DNA from 3 places in the Fructilactobacillus hinvesii genome. Region 3 is predicted to be linked to each of the others. Evidence: a T-box and tRNA genes for the amino acid it is inferred to sense, from the RefSeq annotation. Region 3 holds a T-box; the other regions hold tRNA genes.
What was found. A T-box is a leader RNA that pairs with one kind of tRNA and senses whether it is charged. The one in region 3 lies ahead of leuS (leucine--tRNA ligase), so its partner is inferred to be a tRNA-Leu.
Positions count from the first base shown of each region.

Region 1 (7,877 bases), 290 kb from region 3:
TGCGAATTGTTGCCAGATTGATAGTCAGAAATATCCCCAACCGATAAACGATGGTGTTCTAGTTCTTCGTAAAGCCACTGCAATTGCTCTTGGCAGTTTAAATTCTTGTTAATGATTATTTCGTTACCTACATTTATCCCGCATAATCCATTTGGCATTGTTTCAAATGAAAATTTTAGTTCCGGATGTTTTGCCATTAGCTCTTCGATGTCTGTCATGCTTAACACCTACTTATTTATCATGTTTGCGTTTGTACTGAGCCTTCTTGAATTCAATATATTCGTTAATTTCTTGTTTTTGTTCATCCGTTAGGCCATCTAGCATATGAGCAGCTACCGTGGTGTCACCTAAATCTACCGGACGCTCAAGAATGTAATCAACTGTTACTCCAAAGTAGTTTGCCAAAGCAATTAAATCATCATCCTTTATTGATCGTCTGCCTGTTTCCCACATGCCAACGGTACTAGGTGCAACATGTATTGCTTTTGCCAAATCAGTTTGACTCATGTTTTTGATTTTTCTTAATTCACTTATTTTATTTAAATTAGCCATAATTCACACTCCTAGTGTTATGACTAAATAATACTATCACTTACAGTGAAAGAAGGGCGATGTAAATGAAACTAGAGTTTAGAGTTCGAGTTGATTCTCGTGACAACTTGAAAAAGACATTGGATGCAATTAGAGAAGTAACCTATCAAGGTGATTAGACGGAGGTTCATGTAGAATTTAAACTCCCGGAAAATGAAAAAGACTTTCATACTATTTCAACTATCATGAAGGAACGGATGAATCGAAATAAGTTTGATGTTGTTACTGGGGACCCTATTGAAGACGATGATTAATTTTTTCTCCATTATATCTATTGTCAATTTAAGTATGTGTGAATCATAGATAAAAAAGAATATTTTATATGAAGATGCAATGAAATATAGAAAAGAAACTAATTTAGGCGATTCAATTTTTCAAGTTCTTTCACCTGAAATGATAAAGCAACTTCTTTTGTCTCAGAAAAAGTGTAGCCCATCTTTGGACGTAACCAGCGCGGCGTCATTCGTGAATGCCGTAAACGACTCCACAAATTGTGTGACTGCGCAAGTTTTATCACAACCATATTATTCTCGCTTATCTTATCAGCATGAAATACTAAGTCGATTTGAACAAAACCATGAGCTGGTACAGTTCCATAGTTGGCCTTTGGTAATGATACAGCGATTAATCCGTTGGACACTGAACCACCTTTAATAGGAATTAGTCCTTCAGCACTTACATTTTTTAAATCATTCGCATTACTAAATTTGATAGGCGTGTAGTAGTCAGCTTCACCAGTGTCTAAGACAACTCGCAAGTCAAAAAAACTTATATCATTTGCTGAGGGATTTATCATCCACACCACTAAATGTTGCATACTATGTTCTTGATTAATAAGCGATCGTCCATCATCCAAAAGAATACCTGCTACAGAATGCGCTACTTTATCTGTATCTGTTTCCACAATTAGTTTAGAGTGATCACTTTTCCAAACTAAAAAGCCAGCAATTGCAGTGATAATTGCAATCCATTGAGTTGATAACTGATTTAATATCCAAGCGAACAATTCATTGATTATTATCACATTATTATGGATTAACAAAATTATACCTTGTTGCAATTTATAATTACCTCCTTTGAAGTAATTATATCAGACGTTTTTTTTGAAAGGATTTTCGATTAAATCAACTTATATTTATCTGATTTTTATAATTTTGCTTTTATCAATTATTCTTGGAATTTTATTGAGGTAAAAAAAGTGAAAAGACTATGTTATCAAGGATGCATCTGCTCCGGCGGATGACATCCGTTTATACCGTAATCAATGCATTAACCTTTTCCGTCGTCAGAACTTAAATGAAATTGAAGCACGTGAAGTTGCTCGTAGCCTAGTTAATTATTGCTAACCATAATTACATGGATGTGAAAGGTAATTTAGCAAAGAAAGGATGATTTTAATGATTGAGTAAATCATCACAAATAAGATTTTAGACATTCTGCATAATGTAGAGGCAAATTATTCGGTTAAGCAGTGGCCAGCTGCAATGAACCAAGATGAGCTGTGTTCTTATCTTGGTAGTATTGATGCTAAGACGTTGAAAAAGCTTTATACCTTACAACCTGATTGTCCAACCGGAGACTTAGCGAACGGTGTTAGTGCTAACCAATCAATGCTGTCATCATAGACATCTCCACAACCATCACAGTCAAGCCAGCAGGCTCGAGGCCAGATAACCGTTGAAGATGGCTGGTTCAAGAATGGTGATGAGCAAATTGCAGTCCACAGTAATTCTAAAGTGGAAGCCCCAGTTACAGGTTATATGCCAGCTGGTATGTCTATCCACTACTACGTTTACGTGGTAGATGATGTATACACTTGGATTGTTTACACTGGCTACAACGGCCAACGGCTTTATTGCACAGTACGTGTTACAGGCCAAGCTGCTGGGGGAACGTTCTACTATCTTTTATATTAAAGATTATGATAATATTGAAAAATATACACAGCCTTACTCTTTGTGTATATGAAAATATAAGGGACCCATCACCTTAAATGGTGGTGGGTCTTTTTTGCGTTAATGTTCCTTGATTTTGATATCAATAGGTAATATTCTTTCTTTGTTAAATACTTATAGATAACCATATTTTATTGCTATTTTCATATAGCAGAAAAGAGAGATATATGAACAAGTGGGCCGATTATTTAATTAGTGAAGCCACAGAAAATTACGACGGAAACATCGTAAAAATCACCTATAAAATTGATAAAGGAGACACAAAATAGGACCAGGTAGAACGATGTCAAGACAAGAAGTCGTTGATAAATTAAAGCAGGGAAGTACATTTATTACTATTTACCAAAAAGATGGTAAATGGTATAGTGGTAAATCTGTTAGCCTATTTAGAGGAAGATTTATTAAAATGAATCCAAATGATAAGCTTATTGATAATTTAGAGTTTCATTCTTAAAACGCTATGTAATATATATGTAAAAGCCACCAAGTAATTGGCGGCTTTTTTCTTTGAAATTATTGTGTACGTAATGTGTACAAAAACTGTTTTCTTCCTATTATAAAGGCATTAAAAATGCCCGCTCTCGGCATTAAATTTAAAATAAGCGACTTCTTTAATTATAAAGGTGGCGCTTATTTTTTTGGAAAAAGATAAGCGTTGCTAACTAGATGTTAGTGACAAAAGTTTGATTTGTGTCAGGAAAATTTACTAAAATTGGTGCATCATTGCACGGGAAAATCTTCAATAAGTGAGTAAATTTGGCCAAAAAAAAGGATTTAATCACGATCAAGAAATCACATCAAAGTGATTTTTTCATGATTAAATCCTTTTTTAAATTAAGTAGGAATTATCCGAGTAAATAGCCGACGTAGCAAGCTAATAATCCGCCTCCGTAACTAATTAGAAGGTACCCAGCTAAGGAGAGGTACTTTCTTTGAAAGTAAAATGATGCTAACTCTCCATTAAATGTTGAGTAGGTTGTAAAACCACCGATAAAGCCGAGAAACAGGGCAGCAAGCCAGCTGGTGGAGTTAGCACCAAGTAGCATTCCGGCAATGAAACAACCACCGAGATTAACCAATAGGGTGGCCAGAATACCCAATTCTTTCTTTTTCAAGAGGTTGGTAATTGTAGAACGACCAACTGCTCCCAAACCGCTTCCGAGTACAAGAGTAAGAAACACGTTAAATTCCCTCCTTTTCTCGTAAAGCATTAGACCATTGATCTCCTAAAATAGCTAAAATCAAGCCTCCGACCATGGTGATGAGAAGATAAAGCACTAATAAACTAAGGGCATGGTGGAGCAATAAATGACCGACATCCAGAGTAATTCCAGAAAAAGTAGTAAAGGAACCAATTAAGCCCACACCAACAGCTTTACGTAGCTTGGGTGTACAATGGGTTTTGATAGCCCAGTAATTATTCCAGAAAGGAAGTAATAAAGCTCCGCTTAAGTTAATTAGTAACGTTACATACGGAAATGTAACGGTTGGGAGAAAATCAGTTAGACCGATTCGAAGACCACCACCGACAATTCCACCAAGCAAAACTAAAATAGTTTCCACAATTTAGGCCTTCTTTCTGGTTGAGTTAGACTGGCTGGTGGTTAAAGACCAATAGGTGAGCCCGGTTAAAGCTACAGCCTGTAAACAGATGCCTAAACTACCAACTAGGAGAGATTCAATGAGTAGGGGAGTGTTTTTGTGATGGTTAGATTTCATAGTTCCTCCAAACTGTAAGAATAATAGTTAACAATCTAAAAAGGAACCAATGCACAATGCATCGATTCCTTGTATTAGTGCCCTGGGCGAGATTCGAACTCGCACTTGATAAAATCAAACAGCGACCTGAACGCTGCGCGTCTGCCAGTTCCGCCACCAGGGCATGAACTAATTCTATCATATCAAATGCTAAAAATAAACAATCAATTTCACTTCTTTTTTGGGGGAATATGTAGTAAGATAGGAAGAAATTATTGCAGTCTTTTAAAATGACATGGAGTGGTGATGTTCGAATTTTTAAATTGGATTTAATATGTTGCTTATTTAAGGAGTAATAGAAAATTTAGAAAGAAAAGGGATTACAATGGCAGTAAACAGCGAAAAAGGAAATCAAAACGTTTACCTATCGAATGAAGATTTGGATAACATAAAAAGTCAACTATGTTTTGCTATTTATAGCACCAATAAGAAATTCAATCATTTTTACCAAGAGGTATTGAAGAGCTTTGACCTTACATATCCGCAGTATTTGGTAATGATTGTTTTATGGGAATATTCTCCAATTACTGTTCATCAACTAGGGCAAAGTATTGATCTTGACAGTGGGACACTAACCCCATTGTTAAAGCGGTTGGGTAAAAAGGGATGGATTACCAAAACGCGTTCTACAGAAGACGAACGAGTAGTTAATGTTGCTCTTACTTCCTATGCAGAAGAAATGAAGGACAAAATTCGGAATCATGTGGCGAAAGCCTTTGAAGCACTTGGTCTTGATAAAGACGACGTTCAAGAATCGATGGAAGGTCTTTACAGTATTTCTAAGAAATTAGATACGTTGGATATCAAACAATTTAATTCATAATTACTCAATCACATTAAAACCCAAGGAAAGGAGCTCTTTTGGCTTCTTTCCCTTTTTTGTATCTCAAGTCTTTTTTTGCTAGAATTAAAAGGGTTTAGTGCCTGAACTAGGGACGCCTTTTTAATGATGAATTAAGACTAAAATAAAATGGGGTAAGTAAAGCGATGTTGAGCGTTGCAGAGATTATAAATTTATTACAAGAACACCATCTATTAAAAACAACTAATGCCACCGAAAAAACGGATACGTTTAACTCGGTTAGTTATGATTCTCGAACGGTTGAAACAGGCACGCTCTTCTTTTGTAAGGGAAACTTTAAACCGGACTATCTGATTGCTGCTGAACAAAAAGGAGCAACTGGATTTGTCGCTGAGAAGCCCCAATCAGCTAGTTCCAATTTATCGGAATTTATTGTTAGCGATGTGCAAAAAGCAATGGCTCTCCTTTCTGCTGCTTTCTTTAATTTTCCCCAGAATGAACTGACTACTTTTGCCATTACTGGGACCAAGGGAAAAACTACAACGGCTTATTTTCTTCGTGAAGCAATTAATGCTGCTACTAACAATCAAACGGCTTTGTTTTCGACGGTTAATACTATTTTGGGGCCTGATCCAGCAGCGACGTTTAAATCAGAGCTAACCACGCCAGAATCGCTGGACTTATTTAGAAACATGCGCCAAGCCGTCAATAACGGAATGAAATTTTTAGTGATGGAGGTTTCTTCCCAAGCATATCTAAAGAATCGTGTGTTTAATTTACACTTCGAACATGGAACTTTTTTAAATATTTCTCCCGATCATGTTGGTGAAAATGAACATCCGACCCTTGCCAATTATCTGCACTGCAAGGAACAGTTACTGGTAAATTCACGGAAAGTGGTCATTAACGCGGCTACAGATCAGTTACAAGACGTTTATTTTGCTGCCAAGGCCACTACCAATCCAGAAAATATTTATTTGTACGCTAGAAACGGAACCCAGACCGAATTACCAATGCAGTTGGACTTTACCTTTGATAGTGAAGCAGACACCTTAACCGATAATGAAATTTATCTCCGGGCTCTAACAACCAAGGCACAGAAATTGCAATTGGAAGGGAAATATCAAATTGGGATTCCGGGTGACTATAACGAAACTAACGCAGTTGCTGCGATCATTAACGCTGGATTAGCGGGCTTCAAACGGGAACAGCTGCTAACGGGTCTCGCCACCACTCAAATTCCGGGACGGATGGAACGCTACCAAAGCCAAGCTCACGGTACAATCTATGTAGACTATGCCCATAATTATGCCAGTACCAAAGCGCTGCTCCAGTTTTTGAAGACCCAATCTCCTGACGGAAAAACAATTGCCGTCGTTGGAAGTCCAGGTAACAAAGGAATCGATCGGCGGGAAGGATTTGGAAAAGCCCTGAGTGAGGAAGCGGACGTTGCCATTTTAACGACTGATGATCCAGCGTTTGAAGATCCGCTTGCGATTGCGCGAGAAATTGATAGTTACATTGATCACGATCGAGTGCAGGTCTACTATGAACTAGATCGAAAAAAAGCGATTCAAAAAGCAATTCAACTAGGTGCTCCTAGTGATATAATCGTGGTTCTAGGGAAGGGACAAGATCCCTATCAAAAGATTCAGGGAATTGATACCCCTTATCCGACGGATTCAGTGGTGGTAAAACAGTTTTTAAAGCAACTCCAGTAAGTAAACTAACAATTTTAGTCCGTATCAATCTAAGTAAAGAAGGCCCAAAATGAAAAATGTAGTTCCAAAATTTACCCCAATTTTATTGGGAAGTGATTTTAACGTTTACGGAATGGCACGCTCTTTTTACGAATTAACTGGCAAACCAGTCCGTGCAATTGCGCAGCAGCAATTAGCACCAACGCGGTTCTCAAAGATTGTTGATCTAACGTTTATCCCCGGTTTTAGTGAAGATCCGGCTTGGATTAAAGCAATGCGCCAGTTAAAGGAGGAGTATGCAAATCATTCTGAACCGGTGATTTTAATTGGTTGTAGTGATGGCTATGCCGAACTGATTGCGAAGCACAAGGATGAGCTGAACGATGTGTTTATCTGTCCATACGTTGATTACCAACTATTAAAGCAGTTGAACAATAAAGAAAACTTTTATCAGCTGTGTGAAAAATACTCATTACCATATCCAGGGACCAAAATTATTTCTAAGGCAGATTACCAACACCAAAAAATTGACCAACCATTTGGTTATCCAGTGGCAGTCAAACCTGCCAATAGCGTGGAATGGGTTGATATCCAGTTTGAGGGACGGAAAAAAGCCTTTATTATTCGTGATGAAGCTGAATACCGGTCCGTGATTGGGAAGATTTATGATAACGGTTATACGTCAGATGTAATTGTGCAAGATTTTATTCCTGGTGATGATAGTCAGATGAGAGTGGTTAACGCTTACGTTGATCGTTACCATCACGTTAAGATGATGAATTTAGGACATCCACTGTTAGAAGATCCGGCTCCAGGGGCCATCGGGAATTACGTTGCCATCTTGCCAGAGTATAACGATGACATTTACCAGCAGTTAAAACAATTTTTAGAACAAATCGATTACGTTGGCTATGCCGACTTTGACTTAAAGTGGGACGAACGTGATCAGACGTTTAAAGTTTTTGAAATTAATTTACGGCAGGGACGGAGTAGTTTTTACGTAACTCTGAACGGCTGTAATCTAGCTCAATACCTAATTGAAGATTATGTAGAAGATAGTTTAAAGGATCA
Region 1 covers NZ_CP097118.1:1,129,456-1,137,332, reverse strand. Annotated here, with positions in the region: gene M3M39_RS05790 (hypothetical protein) at 1-218, opposite strand, end outside; gene M3M39_RS05785 (helix-turn-helix transcriptional regulator) at 232-552, opposite strand; gene M3M39_RS05780 (hypothetical protein) at 944-1,651, opposite strand; gene M3M39_RS05775 (hypothetical protein) at 2,076-2,216, shown strand; gene M3M39_RS07495 (SH3 domain-containing protein) at 2,262-2,507, shown strand; gene M3M39_RS05770 (hypothetical protein) at 2,830-3,000, shown strand; gene M3M39_RS05765 (fluoride efflux transporter FluC) at 3,392-3,727, opposite strand; gene M3M39_RS05760 (CrcB family protein) at 3,729-4,109, opposite strand; tRNA gene M3M39_RS05755 (tRNA-Leu) at 4,344-4,428, opposite strand; gene M3M39_RS05750 (MarR family winged helix-turn-helix transcriptional regulator) at 4,630-5,127, shown strand; gene M3M39_RS05745 (UDP-N-acetylmuramoyl-L-alanyl-D-glutamate--2,6-diaminopimelate ligase) at 5,292-6,827, shown strand; gene M3M39_RS05740 (carboxylate--amine ligase) at 6,877-7,877, shown strand, end outside.
Region 1: it has a tRNA-Leu gene. The T-box ahead of leuS (leucine--tRNA ligase) is inferred to sense a tRNA for this amino acid. The anticodon was not compared.

Region 2 (7,877 bases), 550 kb from region 3:
GGACCGGTTGGCCAAAATTAACACCTCGTTCGGTTGCATGTAAGCCTTAATCCCGGTCGGAACCAAGTAGGGCTTTAAGTCCTGACTGGCTTCATCTGCTTCTGTCGCGCTTAACTGCCGCCCCTGTCGTAAGATTTTAAACGCCCGGAGCAATCCCTGTTTCCAGATTGATGGCAACACCATGTCCGTCGAACTGGCCAGGTCATACCCAGCTGCTTGTTTTGTCGCGCGCTGGGGTACTTGGATCCCCAAATTAGCTGCTTGTGATGTAACTTCAAATCCGCGTTTCATTTGCAAAACTCCTCACCTTTAAATAATTGGATAGTACCATTCTAACAGGATTTAGAGCATTTCAACATTACTTGACAAATGCTAAAAAGCCATGGAAAATTAAGGACTGAATTATAAATTATATGGTGGATGAAGGGGACAGTCAATGGATAGCGAAGCAATTAAACAACAAAAGGCGCAGGTGGGCCAAGAAGCCGTTAAATACATTGAAGATGGAATGGTCGTCGGCATCGGGAGCGGATCCACGATGTGGTACATGGTCGAAGCCCTCGGCAAGCGGGTCCAAGAAGGCCTAAACATCGTTGGGGTTCCAACTTCTCGGGCTACTCGCAAGCATGCCAACGAACTAGGCATTCCACTCAAAACCGTCGATGAGGTCGATCGGATTGACCTCACCATTGATGGTGCCGATCAGATTGACCAAAATTACCAAGGAATTAAAGGCGGAGGCGCCTCCCATTTGATGGAAAAGATTGTCGCCACGAACTCCACGAAAAACATGTGGATCGTGGACGAAAGTAAGATGGTGACGGCCTTTAACTATCCCGTTCCGGTCGAAGTGATTCCCTACGGAAGTACCCAACTCGAACGACGCTTAGACCGCTTAGACCGCTTAGACTTACAACCGAAGTTGCGGAAAAACGCAGCTGGTGAATTTGTCACGACCGATTCTAACAACTACATCATTGATCTCTACCTTGATCCATTAGACGAACCCAAAGAACTGGCCCATATCCTCGATCCCCTCGTTGGCGTTGTCGAACATGGCCTCTTCTTAGACATGGTAAACACGATTATTGTCCAGCACGCTGATGGTCCTGAGGTTATTAACGTGCGTTAAGCACCTAAAATGCAGTATAATATTCGTAATTTATTGATGGAGGTTACATTATGCCAAAGGAAATTTCACCAGAAAACATTGAACGTTATCAAAACAACCTAAAGGATCAACCAGATGCCGACGTCATTCGGCGCGCCGTGACCCACAACGGCATTTTAGCTTCCGCCGCTGACTACGAAGCTAACAATCAGTTAGATCCAGTCTTCTCTGTCGACGTTTCGAGCCAACCTGTTTCTGACCAAAAACGGAGCGGGCGGTGCTGGCTCTTTGCCGCTTTAAACACGATGCGGTCCAAAGTTGAAGGCAACTTCAACGTCCCGAAGGAATTCGAACTTTCTCAAGTTTACCTCTTCTTCTGGGATAAGTTTGAAAAGTCGAACTACTTCTTAACCAACATCTTAAAGACGGCCGACCAACCATTGACCGATCGGAAGGTGAACTTCCTCTTACAAACCCCACAACAAGACGGGGGCCAATGGGACATGATTGCAGCATTGATCGCCAAGTACGGCGTGGTGCCAAAGTCGGCCATGGCTGAAACCGCCAGTAGCAACAACTCGAGCGAGTTAAACAGCGCCTTGAACACCCAGTTACGCCACGATGCCATCATCTTACGGAAACTGGTCAAAGATGGGCAAAGCGGAGAAATCATTAACGCCAAAAAAGACGACATGTTAAACGAAATCTACCGGATGTTAGTGTACGCCTTTGGCAAACCAACGACGGAATTCACCTTTGAATACCGGGATAGTGATAATCAATACCACATTGATCAAAATATCACGCCCCAAGAGTTCTTTAAAAAGTACGTAAACGTTAACTTGGATGACTACGTATCCATCATCAACTCCCCGACGGACGACAAGCCATTTAACCAAACTTACACGGTTGAAATGTTAGGAAACGTCGTGGGTGGGCAACCAATCAAGCACTACAACTTGCCAATTGACCGTCTAAAGGAATTGACCATCAAGCAACTGCAAGCCGGTGAAACGGTTTGGTTCGGTAGTGACGTTGGTCAAGCCAGCGACCGCAAGAACGGTTTGATGGACACCAACCTTTACCACGTTGACCAACTGATGGACACCGACATGAGCATGAGCAAGGCCGAACGCCTCGACTACGGTGAAAGTGTGATGGACCATGCCATGGTCATCACTGGAGTGGACATTGTGGACGGCCAGCCAACGAAATGGAAAGTCGAAAACAGTTGGGGTGACAAGGTCGGAACCAAGGGTTACTTCGTTATGAGTGACGACTGGTTCAGCGAATTTGTTTACCAGGTTGTCATCAACAAGAAGTACCTGACTGACCAAGAACGACAAGAACAAGCCCAAGCACCAACGGTTCTCGCACCATGGGACCCAATGGGTACGTTAGCTTAATGAGCTAAATTAAAATGCGTAATCACTAGATGTGGTTACGCATTTTTTAGCTGGAACAGAAAAGACTCCTAACGATGGGGTTAGGAGTCTCAGTGAAGATGATTAACTTAGTTATTAAAACTTTTCATACATTAGCCTGGACCGTTCATCGGTTCGTTACAAAGGTTAACGAACATAATCTTCAAATTTAGTGAATTTGTAAAGAGTAAAAATCTCATAAAAACCTTCATCATTCTTTTTTCATTAGATGATTACCGCAAAATCTGCTTATCCAGGATTTGCAACTGATTATCTAACGTATAGATAATCGGTTGGGCGTTTGGAACCTCAACTCCATCAATCGCTACGTCGGAAAGGTGTTCGAGGTACTTAATCAACGCCCGGAGCGAGCTCCCGTGGGCCACGATTAGCTGATTTTCGTTTTGTAGGAGCCGGGGGGCCAATTGATCCTGCCAGTATGGTAACAAGCGGTCATAGGCCATCTGCAAACTTTCAGCCCGGGGTTCTTGAATCCCCATTCGCGCGTAACGGCGTTTGGGCGTGACCTCGGCTAACCGCGGAGGTACGGCCGTAAAACTCCGGCGCCACTGCATGAACTGTTCGTCACCGACTTCCTCTCGGACCACTGGTTTCTTGCGACCCCGCAGCGCTCCGTAGTGCCGTTCGTTCAGTCGCCAGGTTTTGTACTGGGGAATCCAGAGCTGGTCAATGCTGTCTAAGACGATGTTTTCTGACTGAATCGCGCGTTTCAAATAAGAGGTGTGGGCCGCAGTAAAGGACAGGTCCAACTGTCGTAGTCGTTCTCCAGCTGCTTGCGCGTCTTGCTTGCCCTGTTCTGTCAGCGAAACGTCATTCCACCCCGTAAAGACGTGTTGCTGGTTTGCGGTACTTTCCCCGTGCCGAATCAAGACTAATTTACTCATTGATCCCCCACCTCCTAATTAATTCATTCCGTTTCATTCTAACATACAACCAAAAACCCCTACTGGCGATTTAATTGTAAAAAATTCCTTAAAATCACTGTTTTAGCGTCGGCTTCTTTTCGGAATAGTTTATAATGGAAAACAGACTGATATAAACGAGGGTTATCATGACAGAAAAGCGCAATAATCAGCCGGACAAACGCACCGGCCGCAACCATTTTATGAATGAATCACAAAAACCGCAACAACCAACGCCCAAGCGTTCCAATCAACCGAAGCGCCCCGATCCCAATGCGATAGAGTGGCATCCTAAGGCCTGGGCCTGGATGGCGGGGTTACTAATCCTAGGGCTCGCCATCATCGCGTTCGCCTTCTTCCAGTACCAGCGGGTTTCTTCCACGTTGAACTCAACCTATTCGGGAGGAAAGAACTCTCGCAACGTATCGAAGATCATTAAGCAGCGCAAGCCGTTCACCGTTCTCTTGATGGGAACGGATACCGGGGAACTGGGACGAACGGATAAAGGTCGGACGGACTCCATGATTTTGGCGACCGTGAACCCGAACACCAAGCAGACCACCTTTACCAGTATTCCACGGGATACCAAGGTCGTCGTGCCCGGAGATTCGCAACCCTACGAGAAGATTAACGCTGCCTACACAATTGGAGGCGCTGATACGGCCACGGAAGTCGTCCACAAGTTCTTCAACGTTCCCGTTGACTTCTATGCCGTCGTCAACATGAAGGGAATTAAGCAAATGGTGAACGCCGTGGGTGGCGTTGACATCACACCGAACCTGACCTTTGACTACGAAGGTATTAGCGTGAAAAAAGGTAAGACTGAGCATATGAACGGACAAACCGCCCTGCAGTACTCGCGGATGCGGTACCAAGATCCGCTCGGTGATTATGGGCGCCAAATTCGGCAACGCCAAGTTCTTAACGCCATTTTGCAAAAGGGATTAACGATTGGTAACGTAGGCCGATACGGTGAAATCCTGAAGAGCCTCAAAGGAAATCTGCAAACCAACCTGACCTTTGACGACATGGTTACGATTGCTGGCAGTTACAAGGACGCCACTAAGAATCTGACCCAAACTGCCCTGCAGTGTGATAATGCAACCGTCGATGGTTTAAGTTACCAAGTTGCTCCTAACAAGGAACAGTTGAAGGTTTCGAACGAGATTCGCAAGTCATTGGAGCTTCCAACCGAAAGTAGTCTGACATCATCACAACGTGAGGTTAACTCCAACGAACAAGACGGCGAAGAGGAAGACGACGGCTCGTTCTTTAACGGCATGGATTCTGTGAATAATAACAACGAATTACCCAAGAATTAATTAAAACCGGTGGCGCTCTCCATTGAGCGTTGCCGGTTTTTTGTTTTTGGTTATCACTAATTGCAACAAAAAAAGGATTGTTGAAATGATTTTTCAACAATCCTTTTTAGTAGTGCGGCCAAGAAGATTCGAACTTCCACCGGGAAAACTCCCGACAAGATCCTTAATCTTGCGCGTCTGCCAATTCCGCCATGGCCGCGAATTAACAATAACTATCTTAGCAAGAATTCGGCAGAGATGCAAGGCTTTTTATGGATTTGATTTGTTTTGGACTAATTTTAACCGGTGCCGGCACCGACTGCAAACATAGCGATTGACGTTCAGCCGACGTTGGCGCGGATACTGCTGCCCACAGTGTTCACATTGATACAGGTATTTGGGAGCCGTCAGCCGGGGCGCATACCGACTGCCCCCGACGGCCTGTAAGAGTTGTTTAAATTCAGGCGAGTTGTGTTTTCCCGATTTGCCGGTTTGGTGCAGATGATAGTGTACGAGCTCATGCTTAATGACTCCAGTGAGCACCGCCGGATTCTGAGCCATCTTCGGGTTAATATCAATGTCATGTGACCGCAAGTGATAGCGGCCTCCGGTGGTTTGGAGGCGCCGGTTAAAGTAGGCATGGTGGCAAAACGGACGGTGAAATGCTTCCGTCGAAATGGTTTCCACCAGTTGTTGCAGTTGTTGGTCGGTCATCATCAGTTCTCCTTTTCAGGTTCAATCATCGATAACTGAATTCGCTGACGCTGCTCGTCAATTCCAATCACCCAGACCGTGACTACGTCTCCAATCGCCACCACGGCCGCCGGATCCTTAACAAAGGCTTTTTTCATCCGGGAAATGTGGACTAATCCGTCCTGTTTGACCCCGATATCAACAAAGGCGCCAAAGTCGGTCACGTTCCGGACGGTGCCTTGCAGCTCCATCCCCACTCGCAAGTCCTGAATCGTCAAAACATCTGCCTTTAACAGTGGGGCTGGCATCTGATCCCGCAGGTCGCGTCCCGGATGGGTTAACCACTGCAATAAATCAGAAACTAAGATTGGCGCTAATGATAAGCGTTGGGCAAGGTCTGCTGCGGAACTCCGTTGCAGTCGAGTCTGGTTCTTGGGATCTGTGAAATGGTCGCGATCAATCCTTAAGTCATCCAGAATGGCCTGCGCCGCTGGATAACTCTCCGGATGAATGTCAGTATTATCGAATGGGTTGCTTCCTCCTATAATACGTAAAAAACCCACGGATTGTTCAAAGGCTTTCGGACCGAGACGCTGAACCTGCTTTAATTGGTTGCGGTTCCTGTAGCCCCCGTTAGCTTCGCGGTATGCAACCACATTTTCCGCTACGGCTGGGGTTAATCCGGAGATATGGGCTAATAACTGGGGACTGGCCGTGTTCAAATTCACCCCGACCTGGTTAACCGCCGTTTCCACCACTTGATCCAGTTGGTGATCAAGTTCTTTTTCTGAGACATCGTGTTGATACTGCCCGACCCCGACGGCCTTGGGATCAATCTTGATTAATTCCGCCAGTGGATCCTGCAGTCGCCGAGCAATGCTAATTGCCGACCGTTCCTCCACGTGAAGTTCTGGAAATTCAGCTCGGGCCAGGGTACTTGCAGAGTAAACTGACGCTCCCGCCTCATTCACAATTACGTAGTGCACCGATCGACTAATCGTCCGTAACGTTTCCGCCACAAACTGTTCTGATTCTCGTGAAGCCGTCCCGTTCCCAATCGCAATCACGTCCACGTGATAACGGTCCAGTAGCTGCTTGAGTTCCACCCGGGCTTGCTCAATTTGCGCTTCACTAGCCGGGGGAGTCGCATAGATAATTTGTTTGGCTAAAAACTTACCCCGTTCGTCCACCACCGCCAGCTTACAGCCGGTTCGATAGGCAGGATCAAAGCCGAGCACCACCTTCCCCTTCAGTGGCGGTTGCATTAACAGGTGGTACAAATTGGTGCCAAAAACCTGAATCGCATGGGTGGCAGCTTGCTCCGTTAACCGCTTGCGTAGTTCCCGGTCAATCGCCGGGCGCAGAAAACGTCGATAAGCATCCGTCAGGGCTGTTTCAACCACCGCTACGCTTGGACCAGTATGCTGGCCCACAACGTGAAACCGCAGGTAATTAATGAGCGGCTCCTCGGCCAGGTCGATTTTAACCCGTAACACCTCTTCTTGTTCTCCGCGGTCAATCGCAAGCACCCGATAGGCGGGAACCTGAGTGAGCGGCTCTGTGAATTGATAGTAATTAGAATACACCTGACGCTCATCTTGTTCTTTTCCGTAGGGCTTGACCGTCGTTACCAGCTGACCGTGCTGCCAGGTATAGTTCCGGAGCCACTCTCGAAAGCGAGCTGTTTCTGCCACGGCTTGGCTAATAATTGCTTGAGCTCCCTGCACTGCGGCGGAAACGTCCGGGACCGCTTGCTCGGGATTAACAAACGGTGCGGCTAGCGCCGCAACGTCCTGCTGGGGAAACTGTAACAACTGGTTGGCTAAGGGTTGCAACCCCCCTTGCTTGGCCAGTTCCGCTTTGGTTTGCCGCTTGGGCTTATACGGTAGATATAAATCTTCGACCTGTTGCATGGTAGTTGCCTTTGCTAACTGGCGTTGCAGTGCCGGCGTTAGTTGCTGGTTATTCTCCAATTGGGTTTGAATTTCTTGCTTGCGGTGGGCCAATTTGGCAGCCCGCTGATACCGATCCGCCAGGTCACGAATTTGAACTTCATCTAAATTGCCGGTTTGTTCCTTGCGGTACCGGGCAATAAAGGGAACTGTATTGCCAGCTTCTAATAGCTGGAGGGTGCGCTGAGCTTGCCCTAGGTTAAGGTGGTCTAGGGTGGCGACTACCTGTTTAACTAATGTATTTCCCATCATTTTCCTCATTAATTGAATTGCAAACGAAAAACTCCGTTATTACTAACGAAGTTTTCTCAGGCAGTTATTCATTAATTTTTCCAGAAATCATCATACACCGTGATGGGCATGTGGCGCTTGTGTTCTGTTTTATGGTACCAGTCTTCAATTACCGCTGCCGCATGCTCACTGACGTCCTTGCCTTCCAGAAAGGCATCAATCTCTGGATAAGACACCCCGAG
Region 2 covers NZ_CP097118.1:1,390,456-1,398,332, forward strand. Annotated here, with positions in the region: gene M3M39_RS07090 (dCTP deaminase/dUTPase family protein) at 1-291, opposite strand, end outside; gene rpiA (ribose-5-phosphate isomerase RpiA) at 437-1,132, shown strand; gene M3M39_RS07100 (C1 family peptidase) at 1,183-2,517, shown strand; gene M3M39_RS07105 (2,3-bisphosphoglycerate-dependent phosphoglycerate mutase) at 2,769-3,440, opposite strand; gene M3M39_RS07110 (LCP family glycopolymer transferase) at 3,608-4,780, shown strand; tRNA gene M3M39_RS07115 (tRNA-Leu) at 4,894-4,979, opposite strand; gene M3M39_RS07120 (SprT family protein) at 5,030-5,473, opposite strand; gene M3M39_RS07125 (Tex family protein) at 5,476-7,653, opposite strand; gene nadE (ammonia-dependent NAD(+) synthetase) at 7,728-7,877, opposite strand, start outside.
Region 2: it has a tRNA-Leu gene. The T-box ahead of leuS (leucine--tRNA ligase) is inferred to sense a tRNA for this amino acid. The anticodon was not compared.

Region 3 (7,877 bases):
AAATAAGCAAAGCAAAAAAGTCGATCCGGAAGGGTCGTTTTTTTAGTCTGAAAGGAGCCTTGCAAAACGATGCATGCACGAACTACCAACGTTAAAATTGTGACGATCGCACTTTTTATTGCCACCTTCATGAGTGCCGTTGAAGGGACAATTGTATCAACGGCAATGCCGACCATCGTTGGTGATCTTCACGGAGTATCTCTAATGAACTGGGTTTTCTCCATCTTTTTGTTAACGAATGCAATTGCCACCCCGATTTATGGGAAACTGGCGGATCAACTGGGGCGCAAGCGGGTCTTTATTTTTGGACTGACCGTTTTTATTCTGGGGTCCCTTTTTTCCGGTCTCTCTGGACGAATGGAAACCTTGATTTTGTGGCGGGCGCTACAGGGAATTGGAGCTGGAGTAATTATGCCTGTTTCCTATACGATTGTGGCTGATATGTATTCCTTTGAAAAACGGGCGGACGTAGTTGGATTACTGGGTTCGGCCTGGGGAATTGCCTCGATCGTCGCTCCTTTACTAGGTGGTTTTATTGTCGATCAACTTTCCTGGCACTGGATCTTTTTTGTTAACGTTCCAATTGGATTACTGACGATTGGCTTAATTGCGTGGTTTCTCGTAGAACCACATTCAAACCGTTCGAGCCACATTGATTATGGTGGGGTTTGCTTAATTGCAGTGGTCCTGTTAGCAATTATGTATCTTTTTCAGTTACTGGGGGAACGACCGTTTCATTTCGGATTAATCGGCCTCTGTGTGGTTGTGGCGATGCTCGGAATGTGGTTCTTTATCCGTCAGGAGCGCCGGGCCGTAGACCCAATTATTCCCCTTAGTATGTTTAAAAACCGAACCTTTGTGACCCAGAATTTAATTGCCGCCCTCATTAGTGGGTTTATCTTTGCCTATGAAGTCTATTTACCAGACTGGACCCAGGGCTTGTTGGGCTTACCAGCCACCATGGCTGGATTTGCAATTACACCAAGTTCAATTATGTGGATTATCGGTTCCTTTTGGACTGGAAAATTACTGGGAAAGCTTCGGCCCCAGCTAATTACCTATTTAAGTTTGTTTTTTATTGGCTGTGGGAGTTTGGCTTCGATTTTAGCGCCAAGAACAACTCCCTTTTGGGCGTTCTTTGTGATCTCAGGAGTCATGGGAATTGGTTTTGGATTATGTATTACCAACGCCTCGGTCACGGTGCAAAATGAGGTAGCCAAGGATCAAATTGGGGTTGCTTCCTCGTTTAACACTTTGAGCCGGACGTTAGGACAAACGTTGATGATTTCTGTGTTTGGAATTGTGATGAACACGACGATGTTGCAAGGAGTCAAACAACACCCGCAGACGAACCTGAAACTGATGAACGAATTGATTAACCCGCAAACGGCGCAAGCTTTACCAGCTCAATTGCTGCCTCAGTTAAAGGAAATTCTCTATGGAGCGTTGCACAACGTCTTTTTAGTAGCGGGGTTGTTGGTAATTGCTACGCTCGTCGTGAATTGGTTTGACAAAAAAAGCGCGAGTTAACGTTTTTGAATCGCCAATAAGAAGGGTGGTTGGTGGACCTGATTAATAAATTGGTACTGAAGCACGTTGAAAGATTGCTGTGGTAGTTGTTGCGCCCATTCTAAGACTTGCTCTTTTTCACTGACCCCTCCAGGGTGGCCATAGTAACAGACCACGATAATCGCGCCCGTCGGTTGAAGCAACTCAGCGCATTTTTGCAATGCGGTAATGGTGGTTACAGGTTGAGTGATAATCTGGTGGTCTCCGGTGGGAAGGTAGCCTAGGTTAAAGATGGCACTCTTAATCGGAGTGGTCACCACTTGGTCTAAGTGTTCGTGGCCCAGTTGGACAACAGTGGCATTGTGATAGCCAGCTTCCTGTAACCGGTTCTTAGTGGCACTGACAGCCGGAGCTTGAATATCAAAACTGTACACATGACCACGAGGACCCACCAGTTGGGCTAACTTCAGGCTGTCATGACCCATCCCAGCAGTAGCGTCAACGACTACGTCACCAGGTTGCACGATTTGTTCCAATAGGGTGTGACTAAAGTTTAATGCTGATTGTAATTTCATGGGAAACCTCACTTTCTGCTTCATTATAGCAAGAAAAAGCTTGTATTTTCGGAGTAATTTTGCTATTGTGAACAGTAATCAACAGATTAACCAATGAAACAGAGTAGTAGAAAAAGCAAGATACCAGCGACTAAGCGGTTGGTGCGAGCTTAGACCTTAATTTTTCGAACTTGCTGTGGAGGTTTTGTTAATCAATCGATTAACCGTTTTCCGCGTTATGGACTTGAGGGTTCTCCAGTAAAATGGGGAGAAATTAGGTGGTACCGCGGCAACTCGTCCTATAGAATTAGTTTTCTATAGGCTTTTTTTATGGCAAAAATCGCAATGACAAAGGAGTGTTGGACATGGCTGTTTATGATCACAAACAGATTGAAACCAAATGGCAAAAGTATTGGGATGAACATCAGACGTTTAAAACGGGTGAAGATCCAAATAAAGAGAAATACTACGTTTTAGACATGTTCCCATATCCATCCGGACAGGGGTTGCACGTGGGACATCCAGAAGGATATACCGCTACTGACATTATGGCGCGCTTTAATCGGATGCAAGGTAAAAATGTATTGCATCCGATGGGGTGGGATGCGTTTGGACTGCCCGCCGAACAGTACGCGATGAAAACGGGGCATAATCCCGCTGAGTTTACGAATCAAAACATTCAAACCTTTAAACGGCAAATTAAATCCCTTGGATTTTCGTACGACTGGAATCGCGAAGTTAATACGACCGATCCCAAGTATTACAAGTGGACGCAGTGGATTTTTGAACAACTCTACAAAAAGGGCCTAGCCTATGAAGATGAAATTGAAGTGAACTGGGCGCCAGATTTGATGGGTGGAACCGTGGTGGCCAATGAAGAAGTGGTTAACGGGAAAACCGAACGGGGTGGTTATCCTGTCTACCGTAAACCGATGAAACAGTGGGTTTTGCGGATTACGGCCTATGCGGAACGGCTATTAGATGATTTGGATGATTTAGACTGGCCAGAAAGCATCAAACAAATGCAAAGAAACTGGATTGGAAAATCCGTGGGAGCCAGCATTAAATTTGCGGTCGATCAACATCCTGATGCTCAAATTGAGGTTTTCTCAACCCGGGCTGATACGCTCTTTGGAGCTACGTACCTGGTTCTTTCTCCCGAACATCCATTGGTAGAACAAATTACTACCGCAGAACAAGCGGATGCGGTGGCTGAATATCAAAAATACGTGGCCTCTAAGTCAGACTTGGAACGGACTGACCTGAACAAAGATAAATCAGGAGTCTTTACGGGAGCCTACGCTAAGAATCCCGTTAACGGACAATTATTGCCGATCTGGATTGGAGATTACGTACTGCCGTCATACGGGACGGGAGCAATCATGGCGGTACCAGCCCATGATCAACGAGACTATGAATTTGCAAAGAAGTTTGAACTTCCAATTATTCCCGTTATTAAGGGAGGCGACGTTGCCAAGGAAGCCTACACTGGCGATGGCGTCCACATTAATTCCGGATTCTTGGATGGAATGGGAAAAGACGAAGCCATTGCAGCCATCATTAGTTGGCTTGAAGACCATGATGCCGGGACTAAAAAGGTTAATTACAAGTTACGGGACTGGATTTTTTCCCGGCAACGGTACTGGGGAGAACCAATTCCCGTTATTCACTGGGACGATGGGAGTACGTCGTTGGTTCCAGAGGATGAACTACCGCTACGCTTGCCTAAAACTAATAACATTAAACCATCTGGAACCGGTGAAAGCCCCTTGGCTAATCTGAGTGACTGGATCAACGTTACTGATGAAAACGGTCGCCACGGACGCCGGGAAACGAACACGATGCCGCAATGGGCAGGAAGTTCATGGTACTATTTACGCTACATTGATCCAGACAATGATAAAATGATTGCTGATCCAGATAAGTTGAAATATTGGTTGCCAGTGGACCTATACGTTGGTGGGGCCGAACACGCGGTATTGCACCTGCTGTACGCGCGGTTCTGGCACAAAGTTTTGTATGATTTGGGAGTTGTCCCTACCAAAGAACCATTCCAACGCTTGGTGAACCAGGGAATGATTCTTGGAACTAATCACGAAAAGATGTCGAAATCCAAGGGCAACGTGGTCAATCCGGATGATATTGTTAATGAATATGGAGCAGATACTCTGCGACTTTACGAAATGTTCATGGGTCCACTGACGGAATCAAAACCGTGGAGTACCGAAGGAATTACGGGAGCCAACCGGTGGATCAAACGGGTTTGGCGGATGTACCTTGGTGATGATGAAAACAATGCTGGCATGATTGTGGCCTCCAATGATGGAGCGCTCGCCAAGAGTTACAACCAAACCGTGAAAAAAGTGACGGATGACATTGAAAAAATGCGGTTTAATACGGCTATTTCGCAGATGATGGTCTTTGTAAACGACGTGTACAAGCACCAACAACTACCTCAAGAATACGCTGAAGGTTTGATTAAGCTTCTGTCTCCAATTACACCGCATTTGGCAGAAGAAATTTGGCATCAACTAGGGCATGATGAATCAATTGCCTACGCAGCATGGCCAACCTATGATGCAAGTCAGTTGCAGGACGAAGAGGTGCAAATTGCCGTTCAAATTAACGGAAAAGTGCGGTCTCGGCTTTCTGTTCCAACTGACGCTGATCGAGACGCCATCGAGAAAATGGCGCTAGAAAATGCTGATGTTCAAGCTAACCTAACCGGAAAAACGGTTCGTAAGGTGATTGTTGTACCGAAAAAGATTGTCAATATTGTAGCCAATTAATCTATTTTGTGCTAAATTGGTGCTTTGAGATTTGGTTTGAAAGTAGGTTATTTTAGTGGATAACGATGTTGAAAACAATCAATTAGAAGAGCAACAACAATTTGCCGAGTCAGAAGCAGCCAAAGGACAAATGTTAAAGGGATCGGCCTGGATGACGATTGGAAGCATTTTGTCACGAATCCTCGGGGCATTGTACATTATTCCCTGGCGGTTGATTTTTGGGGCGGCCTTGTTTCCAATTGCAAACTCCCTCTACACCCAGGGTTACAATATCTATAGTTTCGTTTTAATTGTGGCGATTGCCGGAATTCCGTCTGCCATTGCCAAACAGGTGGCACATTACAATGCGTTAAATGAGTATGGAGTAGGAGTCGAGTTATATAAAAAAGGGGTAATTCTCTCCGTTTTAATGGGTGTGATTAGTGCTCTAATTCTATGGTTTGCTGCTCCGATTTTAACTAACGGGGATCCAAATGTGATTCCGGTCATCCATTCGTTAGCTGGGGCCGTTTTAATCATTCCAGCGATGAGTTTGACGCGAGGGTATTTTCAGGGATACGGTGATATGGCTCCGTCTGCCATTTCCCAATTTATCGAACAACTAGCCCGAGTGATTTACATGCTTGCATCTGCGTTTATCATTTTGCGAGTGGTGCACGGCAGCTGGGTCACGGCGGTATCACAATCAACCTTTGCGGCCTGTGTCGGAGCCGTCTTTGGGTTTTTAATCCTAGGTTGGTATTACTGGCGTCGCCGTCACTATTACCGGTCGTTGGTGGCTAATAGTGATCACCAATTACAGGTGCCGACAAAGCAGTTGTATCGAGAAATTATTAGTCAGGCGGTTCCCTTTGTTATTTTGGGAGCTGGAGTGACGATCTTTTCTTTGATTGATCAATTTACTTTCTTTGATATCATGCGATTAGCAACGAATTTTTCTGAACGAACCCTTCAGGTTGATTACGCCGTTTTTGCCGGCAATGCGAATAAGTTAACCATGATCGTAATTTCCTTGGCATCTTCGTTAGCCATTACGGTAGTTCCGCTTCTGTCGACGGCCTTTACCAAACGCAACATGCAAATGATGCGGGATCAGTTGTCTAATACCATGATCCTATTTGAATTTGTAATGTTACCTGCTTCTTTGGGAATGGCGGCCGTTGCTGGTCCCTTAAACCGGACTTTTTATGGGACTGCTAACATGAACTTTGGAAGTAACGTGTTGACCTTTGCGGCTATCGCAGCGATTCCAATCGGGTTATTCGTGGTGACTTCGGCAGTTATGCAGGGGGTTTCTCAGAACCGGCGGGCAGTGAAGTACTTTGTAATTGGAACGATTGCCAAGGTAATTACCCAGTTCCCATTGGTATACTGGTTTGGGGCCTTTGGAACCTTAATGTCGACCGTAGTTGGTTTTACGGTTGCAAACGGTCTAATCATTTACTCCTTAAACCGCGATTTTGGCTTTGAAGTTAAGCAGCTGTTAAATGATTCTGCGAGCTTACTGGGATATTCTTTAATTATGTATGCCATCACGTTAGTTGCCGTGTATGGGCTTAATTTCCTCGTCGGCTTAGTTGCGAACCCATTTAGTTCTTTAATAAGTTTAGTCGTAACGGCCGTAGCCGCTCTCATTGGAGCCAGCGTGTACATGTACTGTACTTTAAAGAGTCGCTTGGCCGATGAAGTTTTAGGAGCTCGAGTAGCTCGGTTACGAACCATTTTTCATATCAGTTAAAAATAAAAACCAACGTCTTGGCGTTGGTTTTTATTTTGATTGCGTTCCTTCTAGGCGATCGCCGTCAGGGGCCGTGTAAATTCCGTTAATAATAATTTCAATTAAACTAAAGATGAGGCCACTTACCGGGAAGAAGCAAATGGCAATGGCCGTGACAATGATTAAAGTAGGGAATTTCCAACTGGTCAAGAAGCGGTAGCTCATGGTGTTTTTGATTTTACGCATCCCCACTTGATCATTTTCATTTTTCATTTCGCTTATGATTACTTGACATAAAAAGAGATAGGAGAGGTTCCAAGCGGTAAAGAACAGAAGGTAGAATAATTGGGGAGCTACGCTATTCATAAACTTTCCGACCCAGGCGGAGGCTACTGGAATTAAAGACATTGTAAATAGCCAAAGGTTGTTAGCCCAGTAAATGCGTTTGGTGACTCGTCTGACCAGGTAAAAAATGTAGTGTTGGTTGTACCAAGCAACGCCAATAAAGGCAAAACTGACGATGTAGGCAAATAATTCTGGGATGCCATCAAAAATTTCGTAGAAGTGCGGGGTGTTGGGAACTTTAAAATCTAAGACCATGATGGTAATGATAATTGCGACAATCGCATCGGTGAGAGCTTCAACTCGTGATTTTTTCACCGTACAAACCTCCAGTTAAAATGTAATTCTTCAATTGAAAATTATAGCATAATTTGATCTGCTTCAAATTCCCAAATAAAAGTGATTGGTAAAATAAGCGTGCTTTATTTCCCGTTGGGGAATTGGTATGATTAAAATAATTATTTTAGGTTGGAAAATTAGGCATCAGTGGAAGTTTTCTAGGAGTTGATTAAAATTAAGCAATATTACATCGTAGATCAATCATTACTACCGGAAATGTTTGGCAAGGTAATCGCTGCCCGTCAGTTACTAGAGGAAGGTAAGGTTGCAAACATTAGTGAAGCGGTAAAAGCGGTTGGCATCAGCCGGGGAAGTTACTATAAGTACAAAGACATGGTGTATTCGACGGATGATTCGAGTTGGAACCGCAAGGCCGTGATTGCATTAATGTTAAACGATCGCCCAGGGGTCCTGTCCCAACTTTTAAAACAGGTGGCAGATAGTGGTGCCAGTATCCTAACGATTAACCAAAACATCCCCATCCATCAGATGGCTAGCGTGGTAATTTCGTTAGATTTGACCCACATTACAATTACGATTGATGAATTACTAACCAAGTTTAAGCAGGTTGAAGGGGCCAGTCAGGTTCGCTTGGTTTCCATTGAATAATCAACTTTGAGCAAACAA
Region 3 covers NZ_CP097118.1:835,966-843,842, forward strand. Annotated here, with positions in the region: gene metK (methionine adenosyltransferase) at 1-6, shown strand, start outside; gene M3M39_RS04175 (MDR family MFS transporter) at 70-1,530, shown strand; gene mnmM (tRNA 5-(aminomethyl)-2-thiouridylate-methyltransferase MnmM) at 1,527-2,084, opposite strand; T-box leader at 2,169-2,368, shown strand; gene leuS (leucine--tRNA ligase) at 2,429-4,852, shown strand; gene M3M39_RS04190 (putative polysaccharide biosynthesis protein) at 4,908-6,590, shown strand; gene M3M39_RS04195 (TMEM175 family protein) at 6,621-7,229, opposite strand; gene M3M39_RS04200 (ACT domain-containing protein) at 7,425-7,859, shown strand.